DNA from 2 places in the Micromonospora sp. NPDC049799 genome. Region 2 is predicted to be linked to the other one. Evidence: predicted binding sites of a transcription regulator. Region 2 holds the regulator's gene; the other holds the start of a gene.

Region 1 (3,765 bases), on a different contig from region 2:
CTGTTCCAGGTTCACCCGCCCATTGTTCCGGCCCCGGTCGGGGTGCCGGGACGGCGGTGTCAGTGCGAGGTGGGAACGGCGGCCACGAAGCCCCGCCAGGTGGCCGGAGTGAACGTCAGCACCGGCCCGGTCGGGTCCTTGCTGTCCCGGACGGCGACCACGTCGGGCAGGTTGTCGGCGACCTCGACGCAGGCGCCGCCGTTGCTGTTGCTGCGGGTGGACTTGCGCCAGGTGGCGTGGGTCAGGTCCATGTCTTCGCCACTTCCTCGATCAGGCGGGCGGACTGCCGGCGCGGCAACGCCTCACCGGCCACAGTCTCCCAACGCCGTCCCAGGCTGGCAAGGTCGTTCGGGCTGTCCACGGTGTGGCCCCGGAGTTGGTCGTCCAGGTGTGCCACCTCGGTCCCGTCGGCGAGCCGGGCCAGGACGAAGGGGCCGTTGAGCCCGATGTGCCACGGCGCCTCGGCCGGGATGATGCGCACCTGCACGTGTGGCTCGGCACCGATGGTCCGCAGGTGATCCAGTTGCTCCCGCATGGTCGCCCGGTCGCCGACCAGCCGGCGCAGCGCCTGCTCGTCCACCACGGCGACGAGCTGCGGCGGCCGGTCGCGGGTCAGCACCGCCTGCCGGGCCATCCGGGCCAGCACCCGCTCGTCGATCTCGTCGTCGGTCAGCAGCGGGCCGGCCCGGAGCATCGCCCGCGCGTACGCCTCGGTCTGGAGCAGGCCGGGAATCACCGTCGGATCGCACCAGCGTAGGGCGCTGGCCTCCCGCTCGACCTCCTCCCACGGGCGGAACCAGTCCGGCGCGGCGTGCAGCCGGATCAGCTCCAGCAGGCTGACGAAGAGACCGCCGGTCTCCAGCACCGTGTCGACCCGGGCCAGGTAGTCCGGGCCCAGCGGCTTGTGTCCGACCTCGACGGCGCTGACCGCCGAAGACGAGTAGTTGATCAGCCTGCCCAGCTCCTCCTGGCTGAGGCCGCGTGCCTGCCGGGCCCGGCGCAACTGGTCGCGCAGGAACCCCAGGGTTGGTACGTCGCTCATCCGCCGTCCTCCGTGTGCCGACTGGTGTCGGAACGTAGGCGCGCGATCACGGACGCGGAAGCGAGTGCCGGCGTGTCGCGGTGAAGAGTGGCGGAGGAGTGGCGACACGGAGCGGCGACCGTTGGCACTCTCCTTGACGGAGTGCTAGCCGAGGAATAACCTGCGATTAGCACTCTCACCCTGAGGGTGCCAACTTCCGGGCCTGTGTCCGGTCGTTGAACGCCAGGCGGACCGGCACCCGCGACGACGGCCCCGCCCGGTGGCATGTGGCAGATTGACGCTGGTCGGCTCCGGTCGACCGGTAACGAAACCAGTACCCCAGGAGGGTATGCCCGTGACTACCGCGACCAAGGTTGCGATCAAGCCGCTCGAGGACCGGATCGTGGTCCAGGCGAACGAGGCTGAGACCACCACGGCGTCGGGCATCGTGATCCCCGACACCGCCAAGGAGAAGCCGCAGGAGGGCACCGTCCTCGCTGTCGGCCCGGGCCGGATCGACGACAACGGCAACCGCGTGCCGCTCGACGTGAAGGTCGGCGACACCGTTCTCTACTCGAAGTACGGCGGCACCGAGGTCAAGTACGCCGGCGAGGAGTACCTGGTGCTCTCCGCCCGCGACGTCCTCGCGGTCATCGAGAAGTAAGCAACCGATCAGTGTCGTTGCCCCGGTCCGGCTCGCCGGGCCGGGGCAACGTCGCTTCGAAGGGACATTCATGGCGAAGATCCTGAGCTTCTCGGACGACGCCCGGCACCTGCTGGAGCACGGTGTCAACGCCCTCGCGGACACGGTCAAGGTCACCCTCGGCCCGCGCGGGCGCAACGTCGTCCTGGACAAGAAATTCGGTGTGCCCACGATCACCAACGACGGCGTGACCATCGCCAAGGAGATCGAGCTCACCAACCCGTACGAGAACCTTGGCGCGCAGCTGGTCAAGGAGGTGGCGACCAAGACCAACGACATCGCCGGCGACGGGACCACCACCGCCACCGTGCTGGCCCAGGCCATGGTCCGCGAGGGCCTGCGCAACGTGACCGCCGGCGCCAACCCGGCCGGCCTGAAGCGGGGTGTCGACGCGGCCGCCGCCAAGGTCTCCGAGGCGCTGCTCGCCAAGGCCGTCGAGGTCTCCGACAAGGAGTCGGTCGCGCAGGTCGCGACGATCTCCGCGCAGGACGCCACGATCGGTGAGCTGATCGCCGAGGCGATGGAGAAGGTCGGCCGCGACGGTGTCATCACCGTCGAGGAGGGCTCCACGCTGACCACCGAGCTGGAGGTCACCGAGGGTCTCCAGTTCGACAAGGGCTTCATCTCGCCGAACTTCGTCACCGACGTGGAGGGGCAGGAGGCGGTCCTCGAGGACCCGTACATCCTGATCACCACCCAGAAGATCTCGGCGATCGAGGAGCTGCTGCCGCTGCTGGAGAAGGTCCTCCAGAACAGCAAGCCGCTGCTGATCATCGCCGAGGACGTGGAGGGCCAGGCGCTCTCCACCCTGGTGGTCAACTCCATCCGTAAGACCATCAAGGTCTGCGCGGTCAAGGCCCCCGGGTTCGGCGACCGCCGCAAGGCGATGCTGCAGGACATGGCGGTCCTGACCGGTGCCGAGCTGGTCGCCCCGGAGCTGGGCTACAAGCTCGACCAGGTCGGCCTGGAGGTGCTCGGCACCGCCCGGCGTGTCGTGGTCGACAAGGAGAACACCACCGTCGTCGACGGCGGCGGCAAGTCCGCCGAGGTCGCCGACCGGGTGTCCCAGATCCGCAAGGAGATCGAGGCCTCGGACTCCGAGTGGGACCGGGAGAAGCTCTCCGAGCGGCTCGCCAAGCTCTCCGGCGGCATCGCCGTCATCAAGGTGGGCGCGGCGACCGAGGTCGAGATGAAGGAGCGCAAGCACCGCATCGAGGACGCCATCGCGGCGACCAAGGCCGCGGTCGAGGAGGGCACGGTCCCCGGCGGCGGCGCCGCCCTGGTCCAGATCCGGTCGGTGCTCGACGACGACCTCGGCTTCACCGGTGACGAGAAGGTGGGTGTCTCGATCGTGCGCAAGGCACTGGTCGAGCCGCTGCGCTGGATCGCCCAGAACGCCGGCCACGACGGCTACGTGGTGGTGGAGAAGGTCGCCGGCAAGGACTGGGGCCACGGCCTCAACGCCGCCACCGGCGAGTACGTCGACCTGGCCAAGGCCGGCATCCTCGACCCGGTGAAGGTGACCCGTAACGCGGTCTCCAACGCCGCGTCGATCGCCGGGCTGCTGCTCACCACCGAGAGCCTCGTGGTGGAGAAGCCGGAGAAGGCCGAGCCGGCCGCCGCCGGTGGTCACGGTCACGGTCACGGCCACCAGCACGGCCCGGGCTTCTGACCCTCGCCGTACGCCTCGTCGGGGCGCGTCGCCGGTACTCGGCGGCGCGCCCCGACGCCGTCCGGGCCCCGGTGCTTACGGAACGCTGACGCGACTGGTCGCCGCTCCCGTGATCGGAAAGACTGGTCCGATGAGCACCACGACCCCCCGGTACGCCGCCCTGGCCGGGCTCACCGCCGCCGCCGTGGCGATCGGCTCAGCCGAGATCGTGGCGGTGCTGACCGGCCCCCGCTCGGCGCCCCTGGTCGCCGTCGGGGGACTGGTCGTGGACACCGTGCCCGAGCCGCTCAAGCAGTTCGGCATCGCGCTCTTCGGCACGTACGACAAGATCGCTCTTCTGGTGGGGACGGCGCTGCTGCTCGGCGCGTT
Region 2 (11,247 bases):
TTCGCCGCGGTCGCCCTTGGCGATGCCCTGCACCACCACGAGGCGCGGGACGGGCGCGTCCACGTACCCCCGGGAGACCACGTCGAGGTCCAGGGTGCCCCGGCCGACGGCGGTGACCACGGCGGCGGCCGTGCCGCCCCGCCCGTCGGCCAGGAGCAGCTCCTCGCCGACGCGCAGCCGCTGCACGGTGGCGGCGTGGTGCCCCTCGGGGCCGTCCAGGACCAGTTGGTCGGCGGCGGGCAGCGCCTCGACGAGGAACAGCGGCGCGGACATGGTCAGGCGTGGCCGTTGAAGGCGTCGCGCATCCGGGAGAAGAAGCCGCCCTGCTTGGTCAGCTCGGCGACCTCCTCGCCCCGGGTCTTGGCGAAGTCGCGCAGCATCCGCTCCTGGTCGGCGTCGAGCTTGGTCGGGGTCCGCACGTCGAGGTGGACGTAGAGGTCACCCCGGCCGGTGCCGCGCAGGTGGGGTACGCCCCGGGCACGCAGTCGCAGCGTGCTGCCCGGTTGGGTGCCGGCCTTGACGTCGAGCGGCTCCTCGCTGTCCAGCGTCTTGATGGTCAGCCTGGTCCCCAGGGCCGCGGCGGTCATCGGCACGGTGACCCGGCAGTGCAGGTCGTCGCCCTTGCGGGAGAAGACGTCGTGGGGTCGTTCGTGGATCTCCACGTACAGGTCGCCGGCGGTGCCGCCACCCGGGCCGACCTCGCCCTGCTGGGCCAGCCGGATCCGCATGCCGTCCTCGACCCCGGCGGGGATCTTGACGGTCAGCGAGCGGCGGGTGCGCACCCGGCCGTCGCCGGCACAGGTCGGGCAGGGGTGCGGGATGGTGGTGCCGTAGCCCTGGCAGACGGTGCACGGCCGGGCGGAGACCACCTGGCCGAGGAAGGTGCGCTGCACCGACTGCACCTCGCCGCGGCCGCCGCACGCCTCACAGGTGGCCAGGTGCGTGCCGGCGGCGGTGCCGGCACCGGAGCAGGTGGTGCAGAGCACGGCGGTGTCGACGGTGATCGGCGCCTCGACGCCGAACGCGGTCTCCTGGAGATCAAGTTCGAGGCGCAGGATCGCGTCGGCACCCGGTCGGGTACGCGGACGCGGCCCCCGCGCGCCACCGGCGGCGCCGCCGAAGAACGCGTCCATGATGTCCTGGAAGCCGACGAACGGCCCCGCCCCGCCGGGGCCACCCGGACCGCCGGCGCCCCCGCCACCGGGGGCGAGCGGGTCACCGCCCAGGTCGACGATCTGCCGTTTCCGGTCGTCCGAGAGGACCTCGTACGCGGCGTTGATGTCCTTGAACTTCTCCTGGGCCTCCGGGTCCGGATTCACGTCCGGGTGGAACTGCCGCGCCAGCTTGCGGTAGGCGCGCTTGATCTCGTCGTCGGAGGCTTCCCGGCTCACACCGAGGATGCCGTAGTAGTCCCTGGCCACTGCGTTCCGTGTCCTCATGTTCGTCTCGCGTTGCGCCGGTCGTCGGCCTCCAGTGACACCGACGACCCTGACTGGTCAGTTCTGGGCCAGCAGATCGCCCACGTAGCGTGCCACGGCACGTACCGTGGCGATCGTGCCGGGGTAGTCCATCCGGGTGGGCCCCAACACGCCGAGCCCACCGACGATGGTCGCGCCGGGGCCGTACCCGGTGCTGACCACCGAGGCGGCGCGGAGGTTGTCGACCTCGTTCTCGTCGCCGATCAGCACCCGGGTGGTGCTGGGCTGGGTCTCGCCGATCAGCTTGAGGAGCACGACCTCCTCCTCCAGCGCCTCCAGGATGGGACGCAGGGAACCCTGGAAGTCGAGCAGGCCACCACGGGTCAGGTTGGCCGTGCCGGCCAGGGCGATCCGCTCCTCGTGCCGCTCGACCAGCGTCTCGAGCAGCACGGTGGACAGCGTGGTCATGGCCCCGCGCAGGTGCGGTGCCGACTCGTCGACCAGGGCCTGGACCAGGGGTGGGGTCTCCGACAGCCGGCTGCCGACCAGCTTCTCGTTGACCAGTCGGCGCAGGTCGGTGACGTCGTCGGCCGGGACCGGCGCGGGCAGCTCGACCAGCCGCTGCTCCACCCGACCGGTGTCGGCGATCATGACGAGCATCAGGCGCGTGGTGGAGATCGGCACCAGCTCCAGGTGCCGCACCGAGGAACGGGCGAGCGACGGGTACTGCACGACGGCGACCTGTCGGGTCAGCTGCGCCAGCAGCCGCACCGTGCGGTGCACCACGTCGTCCAGGTCGACGGCGCCGACCAGGAACCGCTCGATCGCCCGGCGCTCGGCCGGGCTCAGCGGCTTGACCCGGGACAGTCGGTCCACGAAGAGGCGGTAGCCACGGTCGGTGGGCACCCGGCCCGCGCTGGTGTGCGGCTGCCGGATGTAGCCCTCCTCCTCCAGCACCGCCATGTCGTTGCGTACCGTCGCCGGCGAGACGCCGAGCTGGTGCCGCTCGACCAGCGCCTTGCTGCCGACGGGCTCCTGCGTGGCGACGTAGTCCTCGACGATCGCGCGCAGCACGGCGAGTTTGCGGTCGTCGAGACCCATCCTCCCCACCTCCTGTCGCACGTCGGGCCGGGCGCGCGGAACGGGCCCGGGCAGCGGCCTGGCACTCGACTGTAGCGAGTGCCAGTCTACGTCGGCAGGGCCGGCATCGCGATGATCAATGACGGAGGGTGCTGCGCGCACCCGCCCGCCTGCGGCGCCAGGGCCGTCCATCCGGACATCCCGGGCGGTGTCGCTCTGGTGCGCCCTTGCCGACTGCCCCTACCGTGACGTCCATGACTGAACCACCTCGCCCTCCCGGCGCGGGAGACCCGGACCCGACCGTTCCGTCGGGCTTCCCCGGCCCGCCCGCCCCGGACGAACCCACCGCACCACTGTCCGGGGCACCGGGCGCGGGCGGCTATCCCCCGCCCGGTGGCTATCCGCCACCCCCCGGTGACGCCCCGACGTCGGGCGGCTACCCACCGCCCGGCGGCTATCCCCCCGCCGGTGGCTATCCGCCGCCCGGTGGCTACCCGCCCCCCGGCGGTCATCCCCCGCCCGGTGGTTATCCGCCCCACGGCGGCGGCTACCCGGCCGGCGGCGCGTACGGCCCGCCGGCGGGCGGCTACCCCAACGCCGAGGACAAGACCTGGGCGCTGGTGGCGCACTTCGGCGGCCCGCTCGGCGTGATCATCGGCGGCGGCCTGTTCGGCTGGGTCGCGCCGCTCATCGCGATGATGACCCGCGGTCAGCAGTCTCCGACGGTGCGGGCACACGCGGTCGCCGCGTTGAACTTCCAGCTCACCTGGGCGGTCGTCGGTGTGCTGAGCTGGGTGCTCACCCTGATCACCTGCGGCCTGCTCTTCTTCGTCCCGATGCTCGTCTGGATCGTCCCGGTGATCTTCGGGATCATCGGCGGCGTCAAGGCCAACGAGGGTGTGATGTACCGCTACCCGATGACCTACTCCTTCGTGAAGCGCTGACTCGGTGCCGGCCGCTCCCCCGGCCGGCACCGAGGTCCGGTCTCCCGCACGGAACAGGGGCGAGGTGGGAGACCGGGCCTCAGGGCAGCAGGTCCCGGACGACCGCGTCGGCCAGCAGTCGCCCGCGCAGGGTGAGCACGGCCCGGCCGGCCGCGTACCGGTCGGGGTCGAGCAGCCCGTCGGCGAGGGCCTTCCCCGCGCCGACCCGGCCGGCCTCGTCGAGGGCGTCCAGCGGCAGCCCGGAGGCGAGCCGCAGGCGCAGCATCACGTCCTCCATGTGCGCCTCGTCCGGCCCGAGCACCTCCCGCGCCAGACCGGGCGACTCCCCGGCGGCCAGGCGTTGCGCGTACGTCGTGGGGTGTTTGACGTTCCACCAGCGCACGCCGCCGACGTGGCTGTGCGCCCCGGGGCCGAGGCCCCACCAGTCCGCCCCGGACCAGTAGAGCAGGTTGTGCCGGCACCGGGCCGCGTCGGAGCGCGCCCAGTTGGAGACCTCGTACCAGGAGAAGCCGGCCGCGCCGAGGGCGGCCTCCGCGGCCAGGTACCGGTCCGCGGCGACGTCGTCGTCCGGGTACGGCAGCTCGCCGCGGCGCATCCGGGCGGCGAGCCGGGTGCCGTCCTCGACGATCAGGGCGTACGCGCTGACGTGGTCGACGCCGGCGGCCACCACCTGGTCGAGGGAGGCGGCGAAGTCCTCCGCATCCTCCCCCGGCGTCCCGTAGATCAGGTCGAGGTTGACGTGGTCGAAGCCGGCGTCGCGCGCCTCCGCGGCGGCTGCCACGGCCCGGCCGGCGCTGTGCTTCCGGTCCAGGATCGCGAGCACACCGGGCGCGGCGGACTGCATGCCCAGCGAGATCCGGGTGTAGCCGGCGGCCCGCAGCGTCTTCAGCGACTCCGGCGTGACCGACTCGGGATTCGCCTCGGTGGTGACCTCGGCGTCGGCGGCGAGCCCCCAGGTGCGGTCGACGGCGTCGAGGATCCGGGCGAGGTCGTCGGCGGGCAGCAGGGTCGGCGTGCCACCGCCGACGAAGACGGTGTCCACCCGTGGGGGCGGCCCCTCGCCCAGCGCCCGGCGGGCCAGCGCCAGCTCGGCGAGCACGGTGTCGGCGTAGCCGTCCCGGCTCGCCCCGCCGCCCAGCTCGGCGGCGGTGTACGTGTTGAAGTCGCAGTAGCCGCAGCGGCTGGCGCAGAACGGCACGTGCACGTACACCCCGAAGCCCCGCGCGCCGACCGCGCGGGTGGCAGTCGCGGGGAGCGACCCGTCGACGGGGACGGGTTCGCCATCTGGAAGGACGCCGGGCATGGCCACTAGTGTGCCCTCACATGACCTCTCCCGACGCGCTCGTGCGGGTCTCCACGGCCCGCGGGGTGACCACCCTCACCCTGGACAGCCCGCACAACCGCAACGCGCTCTCGACCCCGCTCATGACGTCGCTGCTGGACGGCATCGCCGCGGCGGTCGCCGACGACTCCGTACGGGTGATCGTGCTGGACCACACCGGCCCGGTCTTCTGCTCCGGGGCGGACCTGAAGGAGACCGCCGCCGCGTACGCCAGCGGGTCGGTGCCGGCCGGGATGCTGGGTGACGTGCTCGCGGCGGTCTGGGAGTGCCCGAAGCCGGTGGTGGCCCGGGTCGCCGGGCCGGCGCGCGCCGGCGGCCTCGGCCTGATCGCGGCGGCCGACCTGGCGGTGTGCTCCCAGGAGGCGACGTTCGCCTTCACCGAGGTACGGATCGGCGTGATCCCGGCGGTGATCTCGGCGACCGTGCTGCCCCGGCTGCACCCGCGTGCCGCCGCCGAGCTGTACCTCACCGGGGACACCTTCGACGGCCGGCGGGCCGCCGAGGTCGGGCTGGTCACCGCCGCCGTGCCGGCGGCCGAGCTGGACGCGGCGGTGGCGCGGTTCTGCGACTCGCTGGTCCGGGGCGCGCCGGGTGCGCTCGCCGGGGCGAAGGAGCTCCTGCGCCGGCGGCCCGCGACCGACCTGCGAGCCGAGATCGCCGACCTGTCGGCCATCTCCACCGGATTCTTCCTGTCCGAGGAGGGAATGGAGGGCGTGCTCGCCTTCCGGGCGAAACGACCCGCTCGATGGGTGGCCGCTCTGGACGGTGACCCGGGAGAGCGTGCCGACTGATCGGGGCGGCACTGCGCCGCCGCCACACCCGGGGGGTAACGGAGGGAACCGGTCGGACGACCCGGATCAGCCGAACGGGGACGTACGCTTGTCGGACTGTCGAAGTGGGGGTGCAGGTGCGAACTCGGGCAGCCGTGGCGGGTGGCGTCGTCCTTCTCCTGGTGGCCATGGTCGGCATCTGGATCGTCGTCCGGCAGTTCGGTGAGCAGCTCCGTCTCCCGCTGACCAGCCGGACGTGCACGGTGCGGGCCGACGGCGAGGTGGCGCTCGACGCCGACCAGATGGCCAACGCCGCGACGATCGCGGCCATCGGCATCCAGCGCGGCATGCCCGAGCGGGCGGTGGTGGTGGCGCTCGCCACCGCCTACCAGGAGTCCGGCCTGCGCAACCTCGCCGGGGGCGACCGCGACTCGCTGGGCCTCTTCCAGCAACGCCCGAGCCAGGGGTGGGGCACGCCGACCGAGATCCGCGACCCCCGGTACGCGGCGAACCGGTTCTACGCGGCGCTGAAGAAGGTGCGCGGCTGGGAGGGGATGCGGGTCACCGACGCGGCCCAGAAGGTGCAGCGCTCCGCCTTCCCCGAGGCGTACCAGAAGTGGGCGGACGAGTCGGAGGTGCTGAGCCGGGCACTGCTCGGCGAGGCCACCGGCGCGGTCGCCTGCACGATCGGCGGCAATCCGCTGCGCCGCGGCCAGGTCGCCACCGCCGCCCTGACCCGGGGGCTCACCCTGGACTGGGGTCTCGCGGCGACCGCCGCCGCGGCCGATCTGACCAGCCTGACGATCGCGGCCGCGGACGAGCGCGGCGGTTGGCGGTACGCGCACTGGCTGGTGTCGCACGCCCAGGACAACGGCGTCCGGAAGGTCCGCTTCGGCGGCCTGGAGTGGACCGCCGACGGGGGCACCTGGGACCGGGTGGACGGTGCGGCCGCCCCCGCCGCGCAGGTGGTGGCGGAAGTCGTCGCCGACGCCTGAACGACCCCGATCTCCCTACCAGCAGTGACCGCACAATCGGTCAACCAGCCACAGATCGGCTATACCGCGCCAGAACTCTGACCGAGAGTCGCCGTACCACTCCCGGGCGTCCGGTCACCGGTCGTTATCACGGCGGGCGCTCCCCGGCGGGCGAATCGGCACGTTACGATCGGCGGTCTGTGCCAGGAATGCTTTTCAACGCCTCATGGGGAGGGGTACGACGTGGCGTTCGACTACGGCGACCGGACCGGTTACGAGCCGATCAGCGACATTGACCGCAAGGAGTTCCACGAGCAGGGGTTCCTCCTGCTGCGCAACGTCCTGACCGAGGACCACCGGGCGGCGCTGGAGGCGGCGGTGGACCGCGTCTACGCCGAGGAGAAGGCCAAGGGCAACACCACCAAGGACGGCACCCTGCACCTGCTGGGCTTCCTGGAGCGGGACGAGCTCTTCGGTGAACTGCTCACCCACCCGATCGCGTTCCCGTACATGTGGGGCCTCGCGGGCTGGAACATCTACACCCACCACAACCACCTGGACGTCACCCCGCCGGCGCTGGAGCCGGAGAAGCCGTACTGGGGCTGGCACCAGGACGGGTACCGGCAGAACTCCGACCCGGAGACGATGGACCCGAACCTGCCCCGGCCGATGTTCTCGCTGAAGGTCGCGTACGTCCTGTCGGACCTGTCGGAGAACGGTCGCGGCGCGACCAAGGTGATCCCGGGCAGCCACCTGAAGAACTCGCTGCCCCGCCCAAGGGACACCTCGGTCCACAACCCGGACCCGGAGGGCACGGTGGAGATCACCGCCAACCCGGGCGACGCGTTCATCTTCGACCGCCGCCAGTGGCACTCCCGGTCGACGAACCTGTCGACGATCACCCGCAAGATGCTGTTTATCGGCTACACCTACCGGTGGATCCGCCCGCTGGACGAGCTGCACATCGACAAGGACGGCGAGTGGTGGGCCAACCGCACGCCGGTCCAGCGCCAGCTCTGCGGTGAGGGCACGCACACCGCGAACTACTGGGGCATCAACTGGGACGGCTACATCGACGACGAGATCCCGCTGCGCAAGGAGCTCAAGCAGCGCGACCTCCTCGACCGCAACGTCCCCTGGCTCCGCTGACCGGGTAAGGAAGGGCCCCCTCTCAACGCCTCGCGTCGTAGAGGGGGCCCTTCTCAACACCTCAGGCGGGAGCTACGCCCGCACCCTCCGGCGGGCCTTCTCCCGGATCCGCTCCGGCAGGTCCTCGGCCTCCAGCAGTCGGGGCAGCAGCTCCGGCTCCAGGTTGAGCGCCCGGAACACCTCGCCGATCGTCACCCCGTGCGCCGGCCGGTCCACCACCTCGACCGGGTCGCCCGCACCGACCTCGCCCTCCACGAGCACCCGCAGGTAGGCCCCGGGCGTCGCCCGCGCGGTGAACCGCTTGATCAGGTCCGGCATGCCCCAGAAGCCGGCGAACGTGGTGCACGGCGTCCGCGGCATCGTCACCTGGAGGACGGTCGACCCGACGGTCCACTGCTCACCGATCACCGCGCCCGTCACGTCGACCGCCCACGTGGTCAGGTTCTCGCCGAACCCACCCGGGCGGATGCTCCGGCCGATCTCCGCCGCCCACCACGCCGCGTCCTCCTCGGCGTACGCGTAGACCGCCTGGTCCGGGCCGCCGTGGTGCGCGGGTTCGCCGATGAAGTCACCGGCCAGCCCGCCGACGCCGACCATCACCGCACCGTCCACCGGCCGCTTGTCGATGCCGGTGCGACCACTCGCGTCGCCGGCCCACTCCGCCTCGGTCACGATGCCGAGATTGACCGATGCCACCCTGCCCGTCATGGCGGTGAGCGTAGTGCCTCGACGTCGGGCATCGATCGCGGAACCCTCAGCCCTTCACCGCGCCGGCGACCAGACCGGAGACCATCCGCCGCTGCACCAGCAGGAAGAAGACGATCACCGGGAGCGTGAAGATCGTCGAGGCGGCCATCACCGGGCCCCACGCGGTGTCGTCCCGTCCGAAGAAGAACGTCATCGCCACCGGCAGGGTGTAGCGGTCCTGGTCGTTGATGAAGGTCAACGCGAAGATCAGCTCGTTCCAGGCGGTGATGAACGAGAAGATGCTGGTGGCCACCAGGCCGGGCGCGACCAGCGGGAAGAGGATCCGCCGGAAGGTCTGCGCGCGGGTCGCCCCGTCGATCGCCGCCGCCTCCTCCAGTTCCTTCGGCACCGCCGCGACGAAGCCGCGCAGCATCCACACCGCGAACGGCAGGGAGAAGCCGAGGTACGTGAGGATCAGGCTGGGCAGGGTGTTGTAGAGCCCGAGCCGCTGGATCATCAGGAACAGCGGGATGACCAGCGCCTCCAGCGGGATCATCTGGACCACCAGCAGCATGATCAGAAAACTGGTGCGCAGCCGGAACCGGAACCGGGCCACCGCCGTCGCCGCCAGCAGCGCGACCAGTCCGCTCAACAGCACCGTGGCGACGGCGACGAGCACGCTGTTGAGGAAGAAGTCGGCGAAGGTCACGCCCGGGATGAGGTTGCCGGTGAGGATCTCCCGGTAGTGCTCCAGGGTCGGCTCGGCCGGCACCGGCTTCGGCGTGCTGGCGAAGATCTCCGCACTCGGCTTCAGCGAGGTGGCGATCATCCAGTAGACCGGGAAGGCCGCGAAGAGCGCCACCAGCAGCCCGGCGCCGTTGAGGGCGATCCGCCCCGCGCGTCGCGTCCCGCGTCCGCCTCCTGCCCGCGTCACGCGTCCTCCTCCTGCTTGAGCACCATGCGGACGTACAGGCCGGTGACCACCAGCAGGATCAGGGTCAGGATCACCGCGATCGCCGCGCCCAGGCCGTACTTGGGTGGGGGCGAGAACGCCTCCGCGTACGAGTAGACGGAGAGCATGAAGGTGGGCCGGTCCTGGGTGCCGCCAGCCAGGACGTAGTACTGGGTGAAGACCTTGAAGTCCCAGATCGTGGAGAGCACGATCAGGATGCCGAAGACCGGCCGCAGCAGCGGGACGGTGATCTTCCAGAAGGCCTTCCACGGGCCGGCCCCGTCGACCCGGGCCGCCTCGTGCAGCTCGCTCGGCACGCTCTTCAGGCCGGCCAGCACGCTGACCGCGATGAACGGGAACGAGTGCCAGACCACCACCAGGGTGAGGATGGCGAAGAACAGCAGCGGCGAGTTGAACCAGCCGTAGCCGGTCCAGTCGCTGTGGCCGAAGAGGCCCTGCGAGAGCCCGTCGGGCAGCGCGTTGAAGAACCAGGTGACCAGGCCGCTGGTGTCGTCGAAGATCCACTTCCAGACGATCGTGCCGGTCAGCGCCGGGGTGGCCCAGGCGAGCATCACGCAGCTGGCCACGAACGCGGCCATCCGCCGGCCCAGACGGTTGAGCAGCAGACCGACCAGGGTGCCCAGGATCATGGTCAGCAGCACGTTGGCCGCGGCGAAGAACACCGTGTTGCGCAGCACCGTCCAGAAGAACGGGTCTCCGAGGACGTCGGCGTAGTTCCCCAGCCCCACCCACGGCCACTCGCGGTCCCCGCGCATCTGGCGGACGCTGTCGAGCTTGAAGAAGGACATCGCCACCACCTGGCCGAGGGGCCAGAGCAGCAGGACGGCGATGATCACCAGGCAGGGCAGGAGCAGCAGGTAGGGGAGGCGGTCCACCCGGCGACGCCGCCGCGCGGGGGTCTCCCGCGCGGCGGTCGTCTCCGGCGCCCCGGTCAGCGTGGTCACTTGGCGTTGAGGATGCTTTCCATCTCCGCGGCCGCGTCGGCGGTGGCCTTCTCGACCGTCTTCTGACCCTTCATGACCGAGCTGTTCATCGCCTGGGTCACCGTCTTGTTCCGGCTGACCTCGACCCACTTCGGGGTGAGCGGCGTGAGCTTGGTGTTCTGCAGCGTGGTGGCGAAGGCCGCCATGACCTTGTCGTTGGCGTACTTGTCGCCGCCCACCAGGTCCTTGTAGACCGGGAAGAAGCCGAGGCTGTCGGCGAAGGCCTGGTCGTTCTTCTTGTTCGCCAGCACGGTCAGGTAGTCCCAGGCGAGGTCCTTGCGCTCGCTGTCCTCCCAGACCGCGAGGTCGGAACCGCCGGCGAAGCCGGGAGCCGGCTGGCCGTCCGGGCCGGGGATCGGGAACGTGCCCCAGACCTTCTCGATCTCGGGGTTGTCCTTCTTGATCGCGCCCTGCTGCCAGCTACCGGCGAACGCCATCGCGGCCTTGCCGGTGGCGAACTGGGTGCGCGCGTCGATCTCGTTCCAGCCGGCGGCGGCCGGCGGGGCGACCTTGTGCACGGTCACCAGGTCGGTCCAGAACTTGACCGCCTTCTGGGCCTCCGGCGTGTTGTAGCCGGACTTCCAGGTGTCGCCGTCCTTGGTGGCGATCTCCGCGCCGGCACCCCAGAGGAAGGAGTAGAAGGGCAGCTCGGAGTTGCCCGGCAGGGCGAGACCGTAGGTCCCGGGCTTCTTCGCCTGCACGGCCTTCGCCACGGTGACCAGCTCTTCCCAGCTCGTCGGCGGCTTCACGCCCGCCTCGGCGAACCAGTCGGTCCGGTAGTAGATGGCGCGGACGCCGGCGTACCACGGCACGCCGTACTGCTTGCCGTCCAGCTGGGCGTTCTTGACCAGGTCCGGCAGGATGTCCTTGCCCTCGGCCCAGCCGTCCATCCGGCTGGTCAGGTCGGCCAGCGCCTCCTGCGCCGCC

The links. The regulator HrcA, encoded in region 2, represses chaperone genes, less so after heat shock. The targets are predictions, from matches to a motif close to GGTTNGCACNCTCNNNNNGAGNGTGCNAACC.
Region 1: a site for HrcA is predicted at 1,207-1,237, ahead of groES (co-chaperone GroES). Genes of this name have one in related genera too.

The regions. Positions count from the first base shown of each region.
Region 1 is NZ_JBFAMU010000436.1:253-4,017, forward strand. Features, by position in the region: gene AB0I76_RS23915 (hypothetical protein) at 1-15, opposite strand, end outside; gene AB0I76_RS23920 (DUF397 domain-containing protein) at 60-251, opposite strand; gene AB0I76_RS23925 (helix-turn-helix transcriptional regulator) at 242-1,042, opposite strand; gene groES (co-chaperone GroES) at 1,371-1,685, shown strand; gene groL (chaperonin GroEL) at 1,756-3,396, shown strand; partial or broken gene AB0I76_RS23940 (molybdopterin-binding oxidoreductase) at 3,527-3,765, shown strand, end outside.
Region 2 is NZ_JBFAMU010000028.1:7,481-18,727, forward strand. Features, by position in the region: gene AB0I76_RS04615 (16S rRNA (uracil(1498)-N(3))-methyltransferase) at 1-273, opposite strand, end outside; gene dnaJ (molecular chaperone DnaJ) at 276-1,421, opposite strand; gene hrcA (heat-inducible transcriptional repressor HrcA) at 1,497-2,519, opposite strand; gene AB0I76_RS04630 (DUF4870 domain-containing protein) at 2,753-3,442, shown strand; gene hemW (radical SAM family heme chaperone HemW) at 3,522-4,745, opposite strand; gene AB0I76_RS04640 (enoyl-CoA hydratase-related protein) at 4,766-5,575, shown strand; gene AB0I76_RS04645 (hypothetical protein) at 5,686-6,549, shown strand; gene AB0I76_RS04650 (phytanoyl-CoA dioxygenase family protein) at 6,772-7,677, shown strand; gene AB0I76_RS04655 (MOSC domain-containing protein) at 7,750-8,385, opposite strand; gene AB0I76_RS04660 (carbohydrate ABC transporter permease) at 8,432-9,298, opposite strand; gene AB0I76_RS04665 (sugar ABC transporter permease) at 9,295-10,281, opposite strand; gene AB0I76_RS04670 (sugar ABC transporter substrate-binding protein) at 10,278-11,247, opposite strand, start outside.